Regions from separate parts of the Glaciecola sp. SC05 genome, predicted to be linked through region 2. Evidence: predicted binding sites of a transcription regulator. Region 2 holds the regulator's gene; each other region holds the start of a gene.
The links. The regulator sigma-54, encoded in region 2, starts transcription at its own class of promoters, with help from an activator protein. The targets are predictions, from matches to a motif close to GTTGGCACGNNNNTNGNNT.
Positions count from the first base shown of each region.

Region 1: the regulator sigma-54 is predicted to act here: its motif matches at 2,727-2,745, upstream of flgF (flagellar basal-body rod protein FlgF).
Region 3: the regulator sigma-54 is predicted to act here: its motif matches at 3,005-3,023, upstream of AB9H30_RS05030 (S8 family peptidase).

Region 1 covers NZ_JBGIYY010000001.1:173,982-179,686, reverse strand. Annotated here, with positions in the region: gene AB9H30_RS00770 (flagellar basal body P-ring protein FlgI) at 1-426, opposite strand, end outside; gene flgH (flagellar basal body L-ring protein FlgH) at 423-1,109, opposite strand; gene flgG (flagellar basal-body rod protein FlgG) at 1,120-1,908, opposite strand; gene flgF (flagellar basal-body rod protein FlgF) at 1,940-2,683, opposite strand; gene flgE (flagellar hook protein FlgE) at 2,844-4,229, opposite strand; gene AB9H30_RS00745 (flagellar hook assembly protein FlgD) at 4,243-4,932, opposite strand; gene flgC (flagellar basal body rod protein FlgC) at 4,964-5,386, opposite strand; gene flgB (flagellar basal body rod protein FlgB) at 5,386-5,705, opposite strand, start outside.
Region 2 covers NZ_JBGIYY010000012.1:42,651-48,355, forward strand. Annotated here, with positions in the region: gene mgtE (magnesium transporter) at 1-499, opposite strand, end outside; gene AB9H30_RS11985 (HPr family phosphocarrier protein) at 650-934, opposite strand; gene rapZ (RNase adapter RapZ) at 927-1,793, opposite strand; gene ptsN (PTS IIA-like nitrogen regulatory protein PtsN) at 1,825-2,268, opposite strand; gene hpf (ribosome hibernation promoting factor) at 2,283-2,570, opposite strand; gene AB9H30_RS12005 (RNA polymerase factor sigma-54) at 2,594-4,102, opposite strand; gene lptB (LPS export ABC transporter ATP-binding protein) at 4,150-4,878, opposite strand; gene lptA (lipopolysaccharide transport periplasmic protein LptA) at 4,875-5,468, opposite strand; gene lptC (LPS export ABC transporter periplasmic protein LptC) at 5,437-5,705, opposite strand, start outside.
Region 3 covers NZ_JBGIYY010000004.1:66,755-72,459, reverse strand. Annotated here, with positions in the region: gene AB9H30_RS05035 (two-component regulator propeller domain-containing protein) at 1-914, opposite strand, end outside; gene AB9H30_RS05030 (S8 family peptidase) at 1,029-2,933, opposite strand; gene AB9H30_RS05025 (PDZ domain-containing protein) at 3,241-4,050, shown strand; gene AB9H30_RS05020 (spondin domain-containing protein) at 4,102-4,962, opposite strand; gene AB9H30_RS05015 (spondin domain-containing protein) at 4,977-5,705, opposite strand, start outside.

The DNA.
Region 1 (5,705 bases), on a different contig from region 2:
GGCAACGGCATAGACTTCGCCATCTAATCCTCGCAAAAACGTTTGTAATAAAGTACCGCCCTGGAGACTTGCTGCCTCGCCCACTGATGACACCGTAATATCAATTGTTTGGCCTGGTTTGGTAAACGCAGGTAGCTCTGCATGCACCGCTACCGCGGCTACATTGCGTATTTTGGGTTTTACATTAGCATCCAAGCTAATACCGAAGTTCTCGAGCATGGTTCTAAATGATTGTTCGGTAAACGGACTGGTTTCTCCCGTACCCGGCAAACCTACTACCAAACCATAGCCTACGAGTTGATTTGAACGCACGCCCTGAATGCTGGCTAAATCTTTGATACGCTGTCCACTGTATGCTGGAAACACCGCGCTCAAAGTAAAAACTAGCACTAGCGCCCAAGCATAAACATTCGTTAAACGACTCATAATGGCCACCATGTAGAAGAAAAGAACTGCGATAGCCACCCTTTTTCTTGGGCTCTTGCAAAGCTGCCGGTGCCGCTATATTGAATACGGGCATTGGCGATTTTATTAGATTGCACTTCATTGGTTGGGGTAATATCTGCGGGTCGAATGACGCCGGTTAAACGAATATATTCGTCACCATTGTTTAAAGTTAGCCACTTTTCACCGCGAATTATAAGATTTTGGTTAGGCAGAACATCAACCACCGTAACTGAGATGTTGCCTTGCAGGCTATTACTCTGGGTAGCTTGTGCATCGCCATTAAATTCATTGCGTGAATCAACACCGAGTTGAATAGCCTCAGGACCAATCTGCAGGGCATTGCCCCCTAAACCAATAATAGGTTGAACGTCTACGTTGGTCTCTTTAGACGATACCGTACCCGCTCGTTTTGTTGCATTAGTATTCTCACTCAGACGCACAGTGATAATGTCACCTACTCTGCGGGCCTTTACGTCTGAATACAGACTGTTTGCCATGGCTGCAGTAAACAAGCTGCCATCTTGTGCAATTTGCTCACGTTTAAACACCGGAACAGCGGGCGCATAAAACGGATCGTTTGCGGCAATCGGTTCCACCGGTGTGGTGTTGCAAGCGCTTAAGCCAATCATGCAAGCAAGCAATAGTATTGAGTGAATTTTCATCTTAAACCTCTTATAACTGCTGAATAACCTGACCAAGCATTTGGTCAACCGATGAAATAACTTTTGAGTTCATTTCATACAGGCGCTGGCTTTCAATTAGGTTCACTAGCTCTTCAGTAACGTTGACGTTAGATGTTTCCAAGGTGCCTTGGGCTACTGTGCCTAAACCTTCAAGTCCAGGGACACCTTGCACTGGCGCACCCGATACTGCGGTTTCTACATACAGGTTTTGTCCAACTGGCTGTAAGCCTGCAGGGTTAATAAAATCGGTAATGTTAAGCTGTCCAAGTACCTGTGGCTCGGCCTGCCCTCTTAACTGCGCGGATACTTCACCGTCTTGAGAAATGGTGATTTGCTGTGCATCTGGCGGCAGCGTAATGACTGGTTGGAGCACAAAACCGGCTCCCGGCGTAACCATCTGCCCCTGATCGTTCAGCGTAAACTGACCATTGCGGGTATAAGACAAACTGCCATCTGGCATTTGTATTTCAAAAAAGCCTTTCCCCTGTATAGACATATCAAGAGCATTTTCCGTAGTCAGCAAATTCCCTTGGGTATGGGTCTTTTGCGTAGCAACCACTTTAGAGCCTGCGCCGAGCATTAAACCTGAGGGCAATTCAGTGTCAGCTGAACTGCGGCCACCGGGCTGATTGATATTTTGATAGAGCAAGTCTTCAAATACCGCACGGTCTTTTTTAAAGCCGATAGTACTGGCGTTGGCTAGGTTGTTTGATACTACCGCAACGTCTGTTTGCGCGGCGTCTAAACCGGTTTTACTAATCCATAGAGCTGGATGCATATTAAATACCTTAAGCGATTAATATTCGCTATTAAATGAATCTGAGTAACATGTTGCCGCGCATCGATAGTTGATCCGCTTTGTTCATTAGTTTTACCTGCATTTCGTAATGACGCTGCAAGCTGATCATCTGCACCATTTCTTCAATAGCGTTGACGTTTGAGCCCTCAAGCATGCCTGAGCGCACGCCCACATTAATATCTTGCTGTGCAAAACCGCCGTCTTTTAATTCAAAAAGGCCGTCTTCTCTGCGTTTAATTTGATCAATTTCAGGATTCACTAGTTTCAAACGGCCCACTTCTTCAATGGCATTTTGAGGCGCGCCTTGGAGTTGAGTTGAGATGGTGCCATCACCGGCTATAGTGATATTTTGAATCGGAATGGGTAAGAATACTGGGCCATTTTCGCCGAGGACTAAATTACCTTTTGAATCCTGCAAGGCGCCCTCGGCGGTCATGCTGAAATTACCGTTGCGGGTTAAGGCCTCGCCGCCTTCAGGACTTTGTACGGTAAACCAACCTTCACCTTGTATGGCCACATCGAGTGGGCGGTCGGTGGTGATCATCGGACCGCCATCGTAGTTGTTACTTGGGCTTTCGGTCATGCTAAATACCCGAGACGGCAAACCTTCGCCGTATGCCGGCATTGCGCGCGCCTGTTCAAGCTGCGCTTTAAAACCGTTGGTTTGGGCATTCGCCAGATTGTTGGCACGCACGGCAGTGGCCAGTAGGTCTTGATTGGCCCCGCTTGCTGCAATGTAGAGTAACTTATCCATATAACTTGCCTTCACATGTCAAATATTGACGATATGTAAGACTAAGCAATTAAAATGCCAATCCGTTTAATGAAATTTGGAAGCTATACAATGAATAGAAAAAATAAGTAATAAAGGGGGAAGCAGCGGCGAAAGCCTTGAGGGCTTTCACCGCTTTAGATTATCGAATGTTAAGGATAGTCTGGTTTAACTGGTTATTGACTTCAAGGGCTCTTGAGTTTGCTTGGAAGTTTCTTTGCGCGATGATCATATCGATTAATTCAGTGGTTAAGTTCACGTTCGCCTGCTCTAGCGCAGAGGAGTTGATGTCACCGAAGGTACCGGTAGTTGCCTCACCTGCCAACGCCTCACCAGAAAGTATACTTTCTTTCCAAGCTGTACCCGACTGCTGCGTTAGACCTTGTTCATTTGAGAATCTTACCAAGGCTACGCGGACAATGGGTTCAGAGGTTCCGTTCGAAAATGTGGCTCGCACTAAACCGTCGGGTCCAATATCGATGCCCGTTAGTCGACCAACAGGCAAACCATCTTGCTCTAAGGAAGTAACTTCAAAGGCAGAAGCAAACTGAGTCGGTTCGTTTGGATTAGCACCGAGGGGGTCTAAATTGAAATCGATGCCGATTTGTTGGGTTGCATCTGAGCCATTCGAAAGAATTAGGCCCCCAAGCGCCTCGGTCATAATTTTTCGATCTGGCTGCGGTAGACCATCAGCAGACTCTATGCCAATGAAATCGCCACCATCACTAAATCTTAATTTCGCTGCTGCAACAGCATTACCCGTAGCGGTGCCCATAGTATTAACAGCGCTAGCTGGGTCTGCATCGGAGCCATCCGAATTGGTTATATCCACCAATTGGTCGTCTACCGCTGCCGCAACATACCACTCATTTACCGCAGCTGGATCGTTGTCCTTCATAAAGTAGTAGGTCATGACATGGCTATCGCCCAATGAATCATAAATAGTAACCGACGTCGCCGCGCTATAGGTTAAAGGGTCTGTTGGATCAAAAGCGGCGGGATCTCTAACTTGGTCACCTGCAGGCAAGTTAAATCGTAAATCAACTTCAGAGGTCTTTTGCGGTGAGCCCGATGAGTCAGGGATTCGCACTGGCACCGTCGTACTCAAGGCAACCGACGCCGATGTACCGTCTGGGTTAACCGGGAAACCAAGTAAATTGTCGCCCGCTGAATTTACCACGAAATTATTGCTGTCTAGTTTAAATTGACCTGCACGAGTAAACGAAAAGTCGCGTGAGGTAATTTCAGGAACCGTAGCAAAAAAACCATTGCCGGTGATAGCTAAATCCAATGAGTTATTGGTAAAGCTCAAACTACCTTGAGAAAATTGCTGGGATACTTCTTGAGTCAAAGCACCGTCACCGACTTTGGTTTTACCTGAGGCCAAAAGAGACGAAGCATACACATCACCAAATTCCGCGCGTGACTCTTTAAAACCTACCGTGTTAACGTTTGCAATATTGTTAGCCGTAGTATCTAAATCTTTTTGAGAAGCGGATACACCACTTAGTGCGATATTAAAAGACATCTAAATTCCCCTATTATTTACCAATTTGTATGACGTCATCTAACTTGATACTGACATCACCATCTAAATTAAGAACAACACCTTGACCTGAGCCAGATAAACTGACGCTGTCGACGTGTCGATTGATTGCGGTAGGCAACGCTTGTACCTCACCAAAAATATCACCTTGAACCTGCACCGCATAGTCACCTGATGGCAAACTGTTGCCGTTGTTGTCAGTGCCATCCCAATTAAATTCAATATTGCCTGCTGGTTGCGTACCGATCTGCATTGTGCGAACCACCTCGCCTGCAGTATTGTAGATATTAATTTCAGTATTCTGGGTGGTTTGCTCATTAACAATGACACCGCTGATTGAGCCATCAGCACCATCTTTAAAGCCAATGTTGCCGGTAACCAAAACTTGTTGACCAATTAAACTAGATGCCTGCAAAGCCTGGTTGGAGGTCATCGAAGCAGCAAAGCTGCTGAATTGCTCATTAAGCTGAGAGATACCGTCAGCGGTAGTGAATGATGTCATCTGCGCCACCATCTGGTCGTTGTTAACTGGCTTAGTTGGATCCTGATTCGCCAACTGCTCAGTAAGCAGCGCGAAAAAGTCTTCTTGCTTAAGCGTTTGATCATCGTTTTGCGCAATCTTGACTTGCTTATCCGTATTCCAATACAGGTCGCGATTCAGGCCTTGTTGCTCTAATAAGTTCATGAAAATATCCTCTTAATGACAGCTATGCTGACTATTGACCTTGACCTAATTGCAATACTCTACGAAATATACGCTTGGTAGTATCCGCTACTTGAACGTTGGTCTCGTAGGCCTTAGAAGCAGACATCATATTTGCCATTTCTTCCACGATATTGACGTTCGATTTGTATATGTATCCATTTTCGTCTGCCATTGGGTTACCCGGGGCATATTCGATTTGCAGTGGTTTGTTGCTTTCAACAATACCTTTGACTTCAACCCCGACGCCTTTAGCTTGGTTCTCTGTGGCCTTGTCCATCGCCGCTGCAAACACAGGGTGACGGGCTCGGTAAGTATCTTCATAGCTGCTGCTCACGCTGTTAGCGTTGGCAATATTACTAGCAGTGGTGTTCAAGCGGACATTTTCTGCCGCCATGCCGGTGCTAGATATATCCATTACATTAAATAAACTCATTATTGACCTCCACTGCTAAGTGCTTTTTTCATTCCGCTAAACTTGCCGTTTAGTAACATTAAACTTGCCTCATAACGCATGCCGTTTTCTAGAAAAGCGTTTCGCTCAACCTGCACGTCAACCGTATTGCCATCACCAGTATCAGGCTGATCTGGCATCCGAAACTGCACGTCAAACCTTGGCGCCGAGGAGCCAGCGATATGTTTATCGTTGGTTCTCACCATGCTTGATGGACCAGCTTGAGTGGTTTGTGACGACTGCATTGCGCTGTTCATAGCGCTTTGAAAATCAATATCACGAGCCTTGTAACCTGGTGTGT
Region 2 (5,705 bases):
TTTTTAGGCGTAAATATCGCAATACCACATCTACACTTACGTCTGGGCGCAGTGTAATGGTATCGGTATTCATAATGAAACCGGCGGTTTCCTCACCGTAAGATAGGGCTTTTTCTGCTCTTATCCGGTCTTGGGTATCCATCGACTTGAGAATGCTCTGCAGAACATCATCTGGCAGACTGCTGAGCGTCTCGGCCAAATCATCGGTGTCCATCTCCTCAAGGGCATCGACCACGGTGGCGGGAACCATTTTGGTGATGATGCCATTGCGCACATCTTCAGATAGCTCTTCGAGCACATCACCGTGAAAGTCGGCGTCGAGTAAGCCCCATAGTTCATCACGTGTTTTAGTGGGTGAGGATTCTAATAACAGCGCAACGTCAGAAGCGGGTAAGTCTAGCAGCAGTTTGCGAACACGCACAAAAGCACCCGCATTAAGCGAGCGGCCAATAGAATTTAGCCTTGCTTGAGTGTTGTTGAGCTCTGCTGTTTCGGACATGCGCACTCCACGGGATGGATAAGATAAAAGCCAAGATAACAAACACGCTTTACATTCGTCGCAGCGCTAGTATATCACCAACATCGTTTATGAATACTTGATTATTATGAAGTTTCTAGAAATTATTAAGCTTGCTTATGTGCTAGTGCTTTATTCCGACTCGTCGAATTTATTTTCAATAAGCTCGCTGATAGCCTGCATGGCAGCCTGAGCATCTTGGCCCTTACAAGTGACTTCCACAGTCTTACCCTGACCGCTTTCCAACATCATCAATGCCAATACGCTATTTGCCGGAGCGGTGTTGTCGCCCTGGGTGAGTTGAATATCGGCGGCAAACTTGTTTGCTAGCTGCACAAGCTTAGTCGCGGCCCGTGCGTGCAAACCAAGTTTATTTGTTATGGTCAGAAGTTTTGTGATGTTGTTTACATCACTCACCTTTTTCGTCCTTAATTTTCTTTAGCTCGCGATGCTTAACCTGCACATCACCATGGGTAGCTTTGAAGGTTTCTGAAAGTGCTTGGGCAACATACACGCTGCGGTGTTGACCGCCAGTGCAGCCAATCGCAATAGTCACATAACTTCTGTTATTGCGCTCTAAGTGAGGTAACCAAGTCGTGATGAGGTTTTGTACCTGCCAGATGAACTTCATAACCAAAGGTTGACCTGCTAAAAACACTTCCACGGGGCCGTCTAAACCATTTAGAGGCCTTAAATCAGGGTCCCAATGTGGGTTTGGCAAAAAGCGCACGTCAAATACATAATCAGCGTCTTTTGGTATACCATATTTAAAACCAAAAGATTCAAACAGAATGACTAAATCGGTGCTTTTTTTGCCTAATACTCTTTCGCGTATTAACTCGGCGAGATCATGCACTGATAGCTGGTCTGTATTGATATTTAGGTCGGCTTTTTCGGCCACTGGAACCAGTATTTCCCGCTCAGCGTTAATCGCATCGGTAAGTGAGTTCGATAGCTTAAATAGTGGATGTAAACGTCTTGTTTCGCTGTAGCGTTTGATCAGTACATCGTCGCTCGCGTCTAAAAAGATAATCGTGATATCCCAAAACTCAGGCAGATATTCTAGTATTTCTGAAATTTCTTGCTCAGCTTTTGGCATGTTACGCACATCGATACTGACGGCGACCAACTCATTTTCGTCGGCAAGTGCGTGTGTAAGAGTGGGTAACAGATTGACTGGGATATTGTCGACGCAGTAATAACCTAAGTCTTCTAGTGAGCGAAGAGCGATAGATTTTCCAGAGCCAGAACGACCGCTGATGATTAAAAGCTTCACTGCTTGCTCCTAGTTACGAGTTTAGATTCAGCTAAGCTAATGCTGAAATAATTTCTTTCTTAGTTTGGGCATTGCGTATGGCTTTTACAATGTCTTTATTACTCAACTTTCTGGCGATGCCAGCGAGTGCTTTCAAGTGTGTTTCGGCCTCTTCAGCAGGCACTAATATGGCAAAGAAAATATCCACTGGTTTATTGTCGATGGCATCAAACTCTATGGGCTCCTCGGTGGTCACGATGATCGCCATGATTTGGCTGATGCCTTTAATACGGCCATGAGGAATAGCAATCCCATTGCCAATGCCAGTGCTACCCATTTTTTCGCGATTAATTAAGCCACTTAATACTTCGTCTTGATCCAACTGTGGGTTTTGTTTTATCGCAATATCGCTGATCATTTCGAAAATACGCTTTTTACTTTGGCAATCGACCGAACATTGCGTTCGGTCGAGAGAAATAATATCAGAAATTATCATAAGGTAAGTTTCGTCTAGTGCCTTCTGAGTTTTTCTTTGTGTTTAATTACCTGCCGATCGAGTTTGTCGATAAGAGAATCTATTGCCGCATACATGTCGGTATGTTCAGAGTTCGCGAATACTTCGCCGCCTTTTAAATGAAGTTTAGCTTCTGCTTTCTGGCTGAGTTTTTCTACGTTTAAGACCACGTGGACATTATTGATGTGGTCAAAATGACGTTCTAATTTTTCGAATTTAGTATCCACGTAACTACGCAATGAGTCAGTGATATCTACATGATGGCCGGTAAGGTTAATTTGCATAATACTAAGTCCTCTTGTTGCGTCTAAATAAGACTTTTTCGTTGGTTTGAGGGGGGAATATGTAACGATTCCCGATATTTTGCAATTGTTCGACGAGCAACCTGAATACCTTGTTCGGCGAGCACTTGCGCAATTTTGCTATCACTCAATGGTTTATGTGCAGGTTCAACAGCCACCAATTTTTTAATCAATGCTCGAATCGCCGTAGACGAACAATTCTCACCTGATTCGGTCGCAACATGGCTGGAGAAAAAGTACTTAAGTTCAAAAATACCGCGCGGTGTGTGCATATATTTCTGCGTGGTGACCCTAGAAATTGTCGACTCATGCATATCGACCATCTCTGCCACGTCATTTAGTACCATGGGGGTCATTTTCTCTGGCCCTTTTTCAAAAAATTCACGCTGTTTTGAAACAATGCAGTGAGAGACTTTTAATAATGTCTCGTTGCGACTCTCCAAGCTCTTTATAAACCATTTCGCTTCTTGTAAATGTGACTTGATATATTGAGAATCGTTCGGATTTTTTGAAGTTTTTCCTAAACTAGCATAAGTCTCATTAACCGATAGCGCCGGCAGCGCATCGTTATTGAGCTCAACTGTCCAAAGGCCATTCTTTTTGTAGACGTTTACATCTGGAATAATGTATTCGGCTTCTTTGGTTGATACCGCGCTGCCTGGACGCGGGTTAAGTGTCTTTAACAGGCGCATGACCTCGCGTAACTGGTCCTCCTTGAGTTTGGTCTTGCGCATCAAGGTTCGATAGTCCTTGCTACCCAGTAAATCGGCATGCTCTTGAATTAATTCTTTGGCTTCTTCTAACCATGGCGTGTTTGCGTCGAATTGGCGCAGCTGCACCAGCAAGCATTCTTGCACCGATCTGGCGCCAGAGCCAACAGGGTCGAACATCTGCACACGTTTGAGTACGCACTCGACTTCATCTAAATCAACGTCTTCGTCATCTAGGCTTTCGAGAATATCTTCGCTGGTGGTCGTCAAATAACCCGACTCGTCAATGGAGTCGATGATCGCAATGGCAATCGACCGGTCGGTTTCAGAAAAATGCGTTAATTCCATTTGCCACATTAAATGGTCTTGGATGGAGTCACTAGTTTCACCTTGAAAAACATAGTCTTCGTCAGGATTGGTTCCGATCATTTTAATGGGCGCTGAACTGGAGCCCAAATATTCTTCCCAAGAGCTATCAAGTGGAAGATCATCAGGAATATCGCCTTTTTCTAGAGCGTCATGGGTATCCATGTTGTCGGTGCCAGATAAACCAGTTTCTCGATCAGAATTATTAGAAGTCGCAGAGTTATCGTTGGTTTTGGCGTTGTTTTGATCAGATTTGTCGGTGCTGTCATTCTCAGGATACTCATGATCAGTAAGCTCTAAAAGCGGATTTGACTCAAGCGCCTCTTGGATTTCTTGTTGTAGATCAAGCGTAGAAAGTTGCAACAGTTTAATAGCCTGCTGTAACTGCGGTGTCATGGTCAGCTGTTGACTAAACTTCAGTTGTAACGAGGGTTTCATTAACTTCCTTTAGCTACGAATTCGTCTTGTATACGAATAATGCGACTCTATAGTGCAAACTGTTCACCTAAATATACATCGCGAACAGTCTGGTTGGCTAATATTTCATCAGCGGTACCCGATGCAATTAACTCACCGTGGCTTACAATGTACGCTAATTCACATACATCTAGTGTTTCTTTTACATTATGATCGGTAATGAGTACACCGATACCGCGTTCTTTAAGCTGATATATGATCTTCTTTATATCACTAACAGAAATTGGGTCAACACCTGCAAAGGGTTCATCGAGTAAAATAAATTTGGGGTTTGCCGCTAATGCTCTAGCAATCTCTACTCTGCGGCGCTCTCCACCCGATAAACTCATGCCTAAATTATTTCGAATGTGGTTGATGCTAAAATCATCAAGTAACTCATCCGCCTTCTGCTCTTGCTGTGCTCGGCTCAGCTCTTTTCTGGTTTGCAATATGGCGATTAAATTCTCATGGACGGTGAGCTTACGAAAGATAGACGCTTCCTGCGGTAGGTATCCGATACCGTGTCTTGCTCTCTCATGCATCGGCTGATAAGTAATATCTAATTGGTCGATTTGAATTTCGCCTTTGTCCAAAGGCACTAATCCCACAATCATATAAAAAGTAGTGGTTTTTCCGGCACCATTGGGACCAAGCAATCCTACGATCTGACCGGTAGACACCTCAATACTGACATCGCGAACGACCTGTCTAGACTTATAGGATTTGGCTAAATGCTTTGCGCTAAGGGTGCTCGTCATGGTTGATCCTGATTGTCTGTAGGCTTAAGCTCCTGCTCGGAAGAGAAAGCGCCAGGACTAATCACGGTTCTAACAGATTCGCTACTATTATCGTTAGTAGATGCCAGTATTTGTTCTCTAGTCATATCAAACACGATTAAATCGCCAGTCACCCTGACTTCATTTTGCATAATAAGTGCATTGCCATTGAGTGAAATAGTACGTGACTCTACCGTATAAATAATTTCGTTAGCCTGCGCCTCAACCATGCTGCCATCGTCTTTACGCTGTTTGTAGCTCGCCGGTTGACCGCTGGCACTGATAATTTCTTTACCTGCACCATTTACCGCATTTACTTCTACTTTGTCTGCCATTAATTCGAGGCTGCCTTGTCGAATAACCACGTTTTCCATAAAAATAGAGGTTTTATTTTTACCGTCGAGGGCTTGGCTTTTTGAATCGAGCGTGACCGGAAGGTTAAAGTCGCTGCTAATTGTTGATTGCAATGGCTCACTCGTCACAACAGGACTGCTGTCTTGCGCGTTGCTAGTCCCAGCTAAGCCAAACGCTAAGGCTACACTAAGGGCGAGGATAAAATTGGGTTTGCACATGTTCTTTTAACTCATATTGTTGTGTTGCAAGGTCGCCAAACAAACCTATACTTTTAACGGTGTAATCGACTCCGCTGATATTAACAAGTTGATCAGATGAGAGGGTTTTATCCTGTAAATTTATTTCAATATATTCGGTGGTAATTTCTTTGACATACTCATCGGTCCGTAAATTCAGAATTTTTACGTTTTTTTCCAACTGAATTCGATTGTTATTATATAAAACACCTTCATCAG
Region 3 (5,705 bases), on a different contig from region 2:
TCAGAACTAGCAAACCAAATAGTACCGTTGTCGTCCTCGATAATATCGATTACCGAAGTCTGTGTTATGCCTGGGATCTTAACCACCGCTTCTTCCATATTTTCAGACTTTTGCGCAGTAAAATCTAAGCGATAAACACCTGCACTATTGGTACCAATCCAAAGCTTATGATGGGAGTCAATAAACAGCGAACGAATGCGCACGGTTTTTAACTTACCATCCACATAAAATTGCGGGACCACTTTAACCAAACGCTCAGATTCACCGTCAAAACGGAATAGACCATTCTTTTCAGAGCCAAGCCAAAATGCACCGGTGAGGTCCATTACCACGTCATACGCTTCAATCGATTCACCTTCATCGTTTGCAAAATTGTAGTGCTTAAAGCGATTTTCATTTTCAATAAACTTATTTAGGCCTTTGCGTGTCGCAACCCAAATCACACCCTTACTATCTTTCCAAACATCACGTACAACCTCATCGTTAATGCCTTGCCCGTCTTCAGATGTATTGAATTGCTCAAAGCGACGGGTGTTAGGATCGTAACGATTCACGCCACTGCGTGTGCCAACCCAGAGCTTATTGTTATTGTCTTCAACAATTGCGTTGATCCATGAAGATGAAAGCGATGTTTTATCACCAAAGATTTGATTAAATGTTTCAATTCTATAGCCATCGTATCGGTTAAGGCCCTCCTGCGTACCAAACCAAATAAAGCCAGTACTGTCCTGAAAAATAACGTTAATATTTTGATTTGACAAACTGTCGGCAACTTCCAATTTTTGAAATCTAGCATTATCTATTGCTGCGAATGCCACGTTACCTTGAATCAACGCCACCATCAAACACAGGTACGCTGTTTTGAGGGAGAGGAGGAACACTCTTGGTATTTGGGCTGTTATCTTCCAATTCATTTGGCTACCAGTTTATTTTCTACAATCGATGCTTATTAGCAAGGTATCGGCATTACCTAGTAATTTATTAAAAAAAAGGCCGCTTAAATTAAGCGGCCTTTATAGCTTTGCATTTTATTGCCAAACACTTTCGTCAATCGTAATTTCTGCGTTCGGGTCGATAGGTGGCAAGTTGCCTACCTCACTTTCAATGGCCATCATGCCTTCTCCCCAGTGTGAACCCTCCAAGCCCATGGTTCCTTCCATCCAATGAGCACCTTCTAGACCTACTCCGCCTTGCGTCCAGTGTGAGCCCTCAAGACCCACTTGGCCAGCAGTCCAATGCGCGCCTTCTAATACTAAATCACCAGTGCTCCAATGCGCTCCTTCTAAACCCATCATGCCTTGTGCCCAGTGTGAACCCTCAAGGCCCATTGTCCCTTGCAACCAATGCGAACCCTCTAAGCCAATATTACCTACTGTCCAATGTGAGCCTTCTACAGCGATATCGCCAGTAGACCAATGAGAACCTTCGGTCAATACCCCACCAGAAGGTAAAAGAATCTGAAGTTCGCCTGAAGGGGCTTTTACCACAGGGCCAAAGAAATGTTTAATACCCATAAGATCTTGTACGATGTTCAGCCCCTGATTGGCACAGTCACTCGCCTGGCTCATTACTGCATCATACGCGTTCACTATACCTGCACCTTGCTTAAACGGACTGAACGCTAAGTTGCCATTTACTTTCGCAGCTTTTGCAGTTGCTACGATTTTACATTTTACGTTGTCGGGCGTTATAAACGGGTCGTTTTGAATAATTAGCGCTGCCACGCCAGCAACAACAGCAGAGGCCTGTGACGTTCCTGATATTTCAGAATAATCGATACCGGTCGCACTTTTACGCATTGCTTTGGCAATCAATGAGCCTTGCATTTTCACCGCGATGCGAGCACCTGGCGCCACAATCTCAGGCTTTACAAAACCTTCATAGGTGGGGCCTTTTGAAGAAAATGAGGTCACGCGATCATCAGCCGGGTCAAATGGTGTGTAATTGTCTGTTGTTGCACCCACGGTTATTACGTAAGGGTTGTTGCCCGGTACCGAAATCCCCATGTCTTTACCGTTGTTTCCTGCAGATGTTACGACCACTATGCCAGCATCCCATAAACGCATAACTGCTTGATTAATAGGGTCTTGCCAATATCTTGATTGTACCTCAGCACCTAAAGATAGATTCACGACTCTTATGTTGTATTGATAGCGGTTCACAAAAATCCAATTTAACGCATCTAAGACCTTTGAATAGCTGCTTTCTCCCTTGTGATTAAATGCTTTTACTGGCAGCAAATTCACATCTGGTGCAATGCCGTTGAACTTATTATTTTCTGACATCAAGCTGTTCGCAATAATGTTAGATACATGCGTACCATGCCCGTTTTGGTCGTCATTAAACCTAAAATTAACACGACTAGTAAATGCATCGTATTTAACCGGGATACGAACGCTGCCACTAGTATTTCTGAATAGATTGGCACCAATGTTACCACCAAAATTTGCACCGCTGTCTACTACCGCCACGGTTACGCCTTGTCCAGTTAGACCAATATCGTGTAATTTGTCGGCATTGACGTGACGCGCAATATGATTGTCTATTTTGTTTTTCTTCGCCGTGCTCGACACCATAAAGTTAAAGACTGAGTTTCCATTCATAGTGAGAACTTGGCGATCGTCTTGCACTCTAACGTTGCCCAGTTGTTTGATTTTTTCTGCCTGTTTTGGAGTAAGCACAGCGCTGATCGCATTGATGATAGGGAATTCTCTACTAACATTTCCGCCTACCTTTTCTACTACCGCAGCCAAATTCTCTGAATCTGTTCCCTGTATAATATAAGACTTCGGCTCTTGAACCTCATGCCCAATTAGTAATGCTGCATCGTCAAACCGCACGTTGCTTGTATCTCCAAGTCCAACTGCGCCTACAGCAATTCCGCCGGTAATAGCACTTAAAGCGATTAAGAACGTGCGATTAAATGATTTCATATAATTGTACTCCAGTTCAAAAACAAATGAGCGCGTCTCGGACGCTGCTCAGTATAGATATAAAGCATAGTTAGCACTATATATGCCAACTTTTAAATGAATTTAACATATTGATTTTATTGAATTTATTATTATTTATTTAATTATGAAAAATGTGAACAAAATAATGAATGAATAAACTGTTCTATTTATTCATATTTTTAGTTAATTTTTTATTCGTTCATTTTTTAAGTTCAATTTTTACCGACTGAGTTGAGCTAAAATAATATGCAGACGCGCCGATACACCTTCTGATAAAGGAGCACACATGCAGAATCGACTGACTTCTATTGTTTTACTCTTAGGATTGCTTGCGGCGGTCGTCTATTCTGTTGTGACCTTAGACCAAAGCATTAGTAGTGATCGTACTGATAAAGCAGACACACGAGCGTTCAACTTAAACGGCGCTGGAAGGGCAGATAACCGAGCCATCGAATATCAAGCTTACGAACCAGTAACATCACGCCCATTGCAAAATACTGCTAAGCAAGATCAAGAACTGACTCCGGCTTTGCCGATTGTTATACAGCTCAAAGGAATCGAAGTCTCGGCAGGCGCCGCAAAGTGTTTGTTGGAATCTGCTGGCATACTAGGTGAGTTTGAGGTGGGTGATCTCTTATACGATAGACCTATTCAACTACTCGACATACTTAGCAATAGTGTTATTCTTGGCTTCGAAAACCATACATACGAAATCGTTCTAAGCGGTCCTAATCTGCTTGAACAAGCGCTACCACAAACACATTCTGAATTGCTCGGTATGCCTGTAGATAAAATTGGCAACCGTCCACAAATTGTCGAACATTTTGTTCAGCTTACTCCAACGCCCTTTATTGCCGACGGGATGCTAGCAAGCCCTGGTATCAACCCTGACTTATTTGCACAAGCAGGTCTTAAAGAAGACGATGTGATCACTACGATAAATGGCAAGAGCGTCACCCTTGCAGATGAATTTGAAGAGCTTCAACGGACCATGCGTTATGCAGATACCTTAGTCATCACAGCGATGAGGAAAGGTCGCGTAATCACGCTGTATTTAGACATTCCCTCTGAAGCACTAACTCTCAAAAGGCAATAGCACATAAAAACGACACTTCCGTGTGTCGGGGTAAAAGCAAACATTACTGATTTATCTTGTGCGGGTGACCAATACTCTCGCACTAGGGTTATCAAATTTATCACTTTGATCAAGCACAGATGTCGGCAGGCCCTCACGACTCGGATCATTTGCATTCGCACTAGTCACCACACCTGCATGGATCCTGACGGCGTCAACCAAATCGTCTCTCGCCGCAGCGAAACCGGCTGCGGCACCACCGCCCCCGGCATTAGCCGCAGCAGGCCCAGGCATCGAATCAGCCGTTTCGGTGTTTAACTCAGTACCAGCATCCCATGTTGGCAACGTAATGATCATCGATTGTCCAACTGCTAAATTACTGATATCCGTGCTGTCGACACCCGCAAAAGCGTCGTTAGTATCCACTAGCATACTTGCGACAGTGAGGCGCAGATTATCCGCATCGAGAACCGGTACAATTAGGGTGACGATATCGGTGCTCATACCGGGCATCAAAATACCGCTACTAGAGACCGCATCTAAGTACTCTACCGCATCTGAGGCCTCATTGATAAACATGCTAGGGTCACCGCCTTCAGCTAGCACTTCCAAGCCTAAGGTAGCTGAGTTTGCTGCCGAGAATGCATGGAAATTTGGTTCGTGTGCAATAAAAGCAGTGGGTGCCATGGGTTGACCGTGAGTCAGGTTCAGCATAGTCAAGTTATAAGCGGCTACCCCCGATTGCGGTCCTTCTGGACCGGTTGGCCCAGTTGGCCCAGTTGGCCCAGTTGGTCCTGTTGGTCCTGTTGGTCCTGTTGGTCCTTGTTCACCTTGAGGGCCTTGTGGCCCAACTGCCCCGTCATCGCCGCTGCAACCCGCCAATAAAGCTAACGATGCAGTCATTGCCAATATTTTAACATTAAAATATTTCATATATTCACCCCTTATTAAGCGCTTGGAACCACAATAGTTACTCTAGCAACAGGGTTTAACCAACGATGCACTGTGGAATTTAAATCACTGGCACCATCGGTAGCCGATGTATCTCCTAATGTATTACGATGAATGTGCACAGGGCCGTCGGTACCGTCAATAACTTCATTTGCACCAATGCTAGTGCCGTCAGCACTTTCTCCTACGGTGACCGCTACTCCTGTCCCACCCACACTCATGCTCGGCGCGATAGGGGGGGCACCCGCTCCTGCAACACCGGGCGCAGCGTATCCCCCTAACGCGGTACCGCCTACGCCAGTAATATCCGTTCGAGTACTGTTGAGTTCATCATTGAGCTCCGTGCCCGCATCGTAGGCATTTAAATAGTAGTGATATGTGCCTGGAGTGGTGGGAATTTCAATACTGTCTAATCCCACAAATGCATCGTTAGTCGGTATTAGCATTGAAGCAATTGATAATAGTGGCTTGTCCATCGTGTCAAATGGGTAACTAAGAGAGGTAGCGGGTGGCACTAGTCCACCAAAACGGTGCCAAGTATTGGAGCCGTTATCCGTATCCGCTGGGCCCAATAAGGCTTCAAAGTTTTGACCCGATGACGCGGGCTCTTGAGCATCGTCAATGACACCTGCCTCAGCTAACCATGCTAAAGCTGATGATGCAGTAGTGCCGACTTCGAACACGTCAGCCGCATCTGTATGAGCCACAACTAGGCGTGGCGTAAA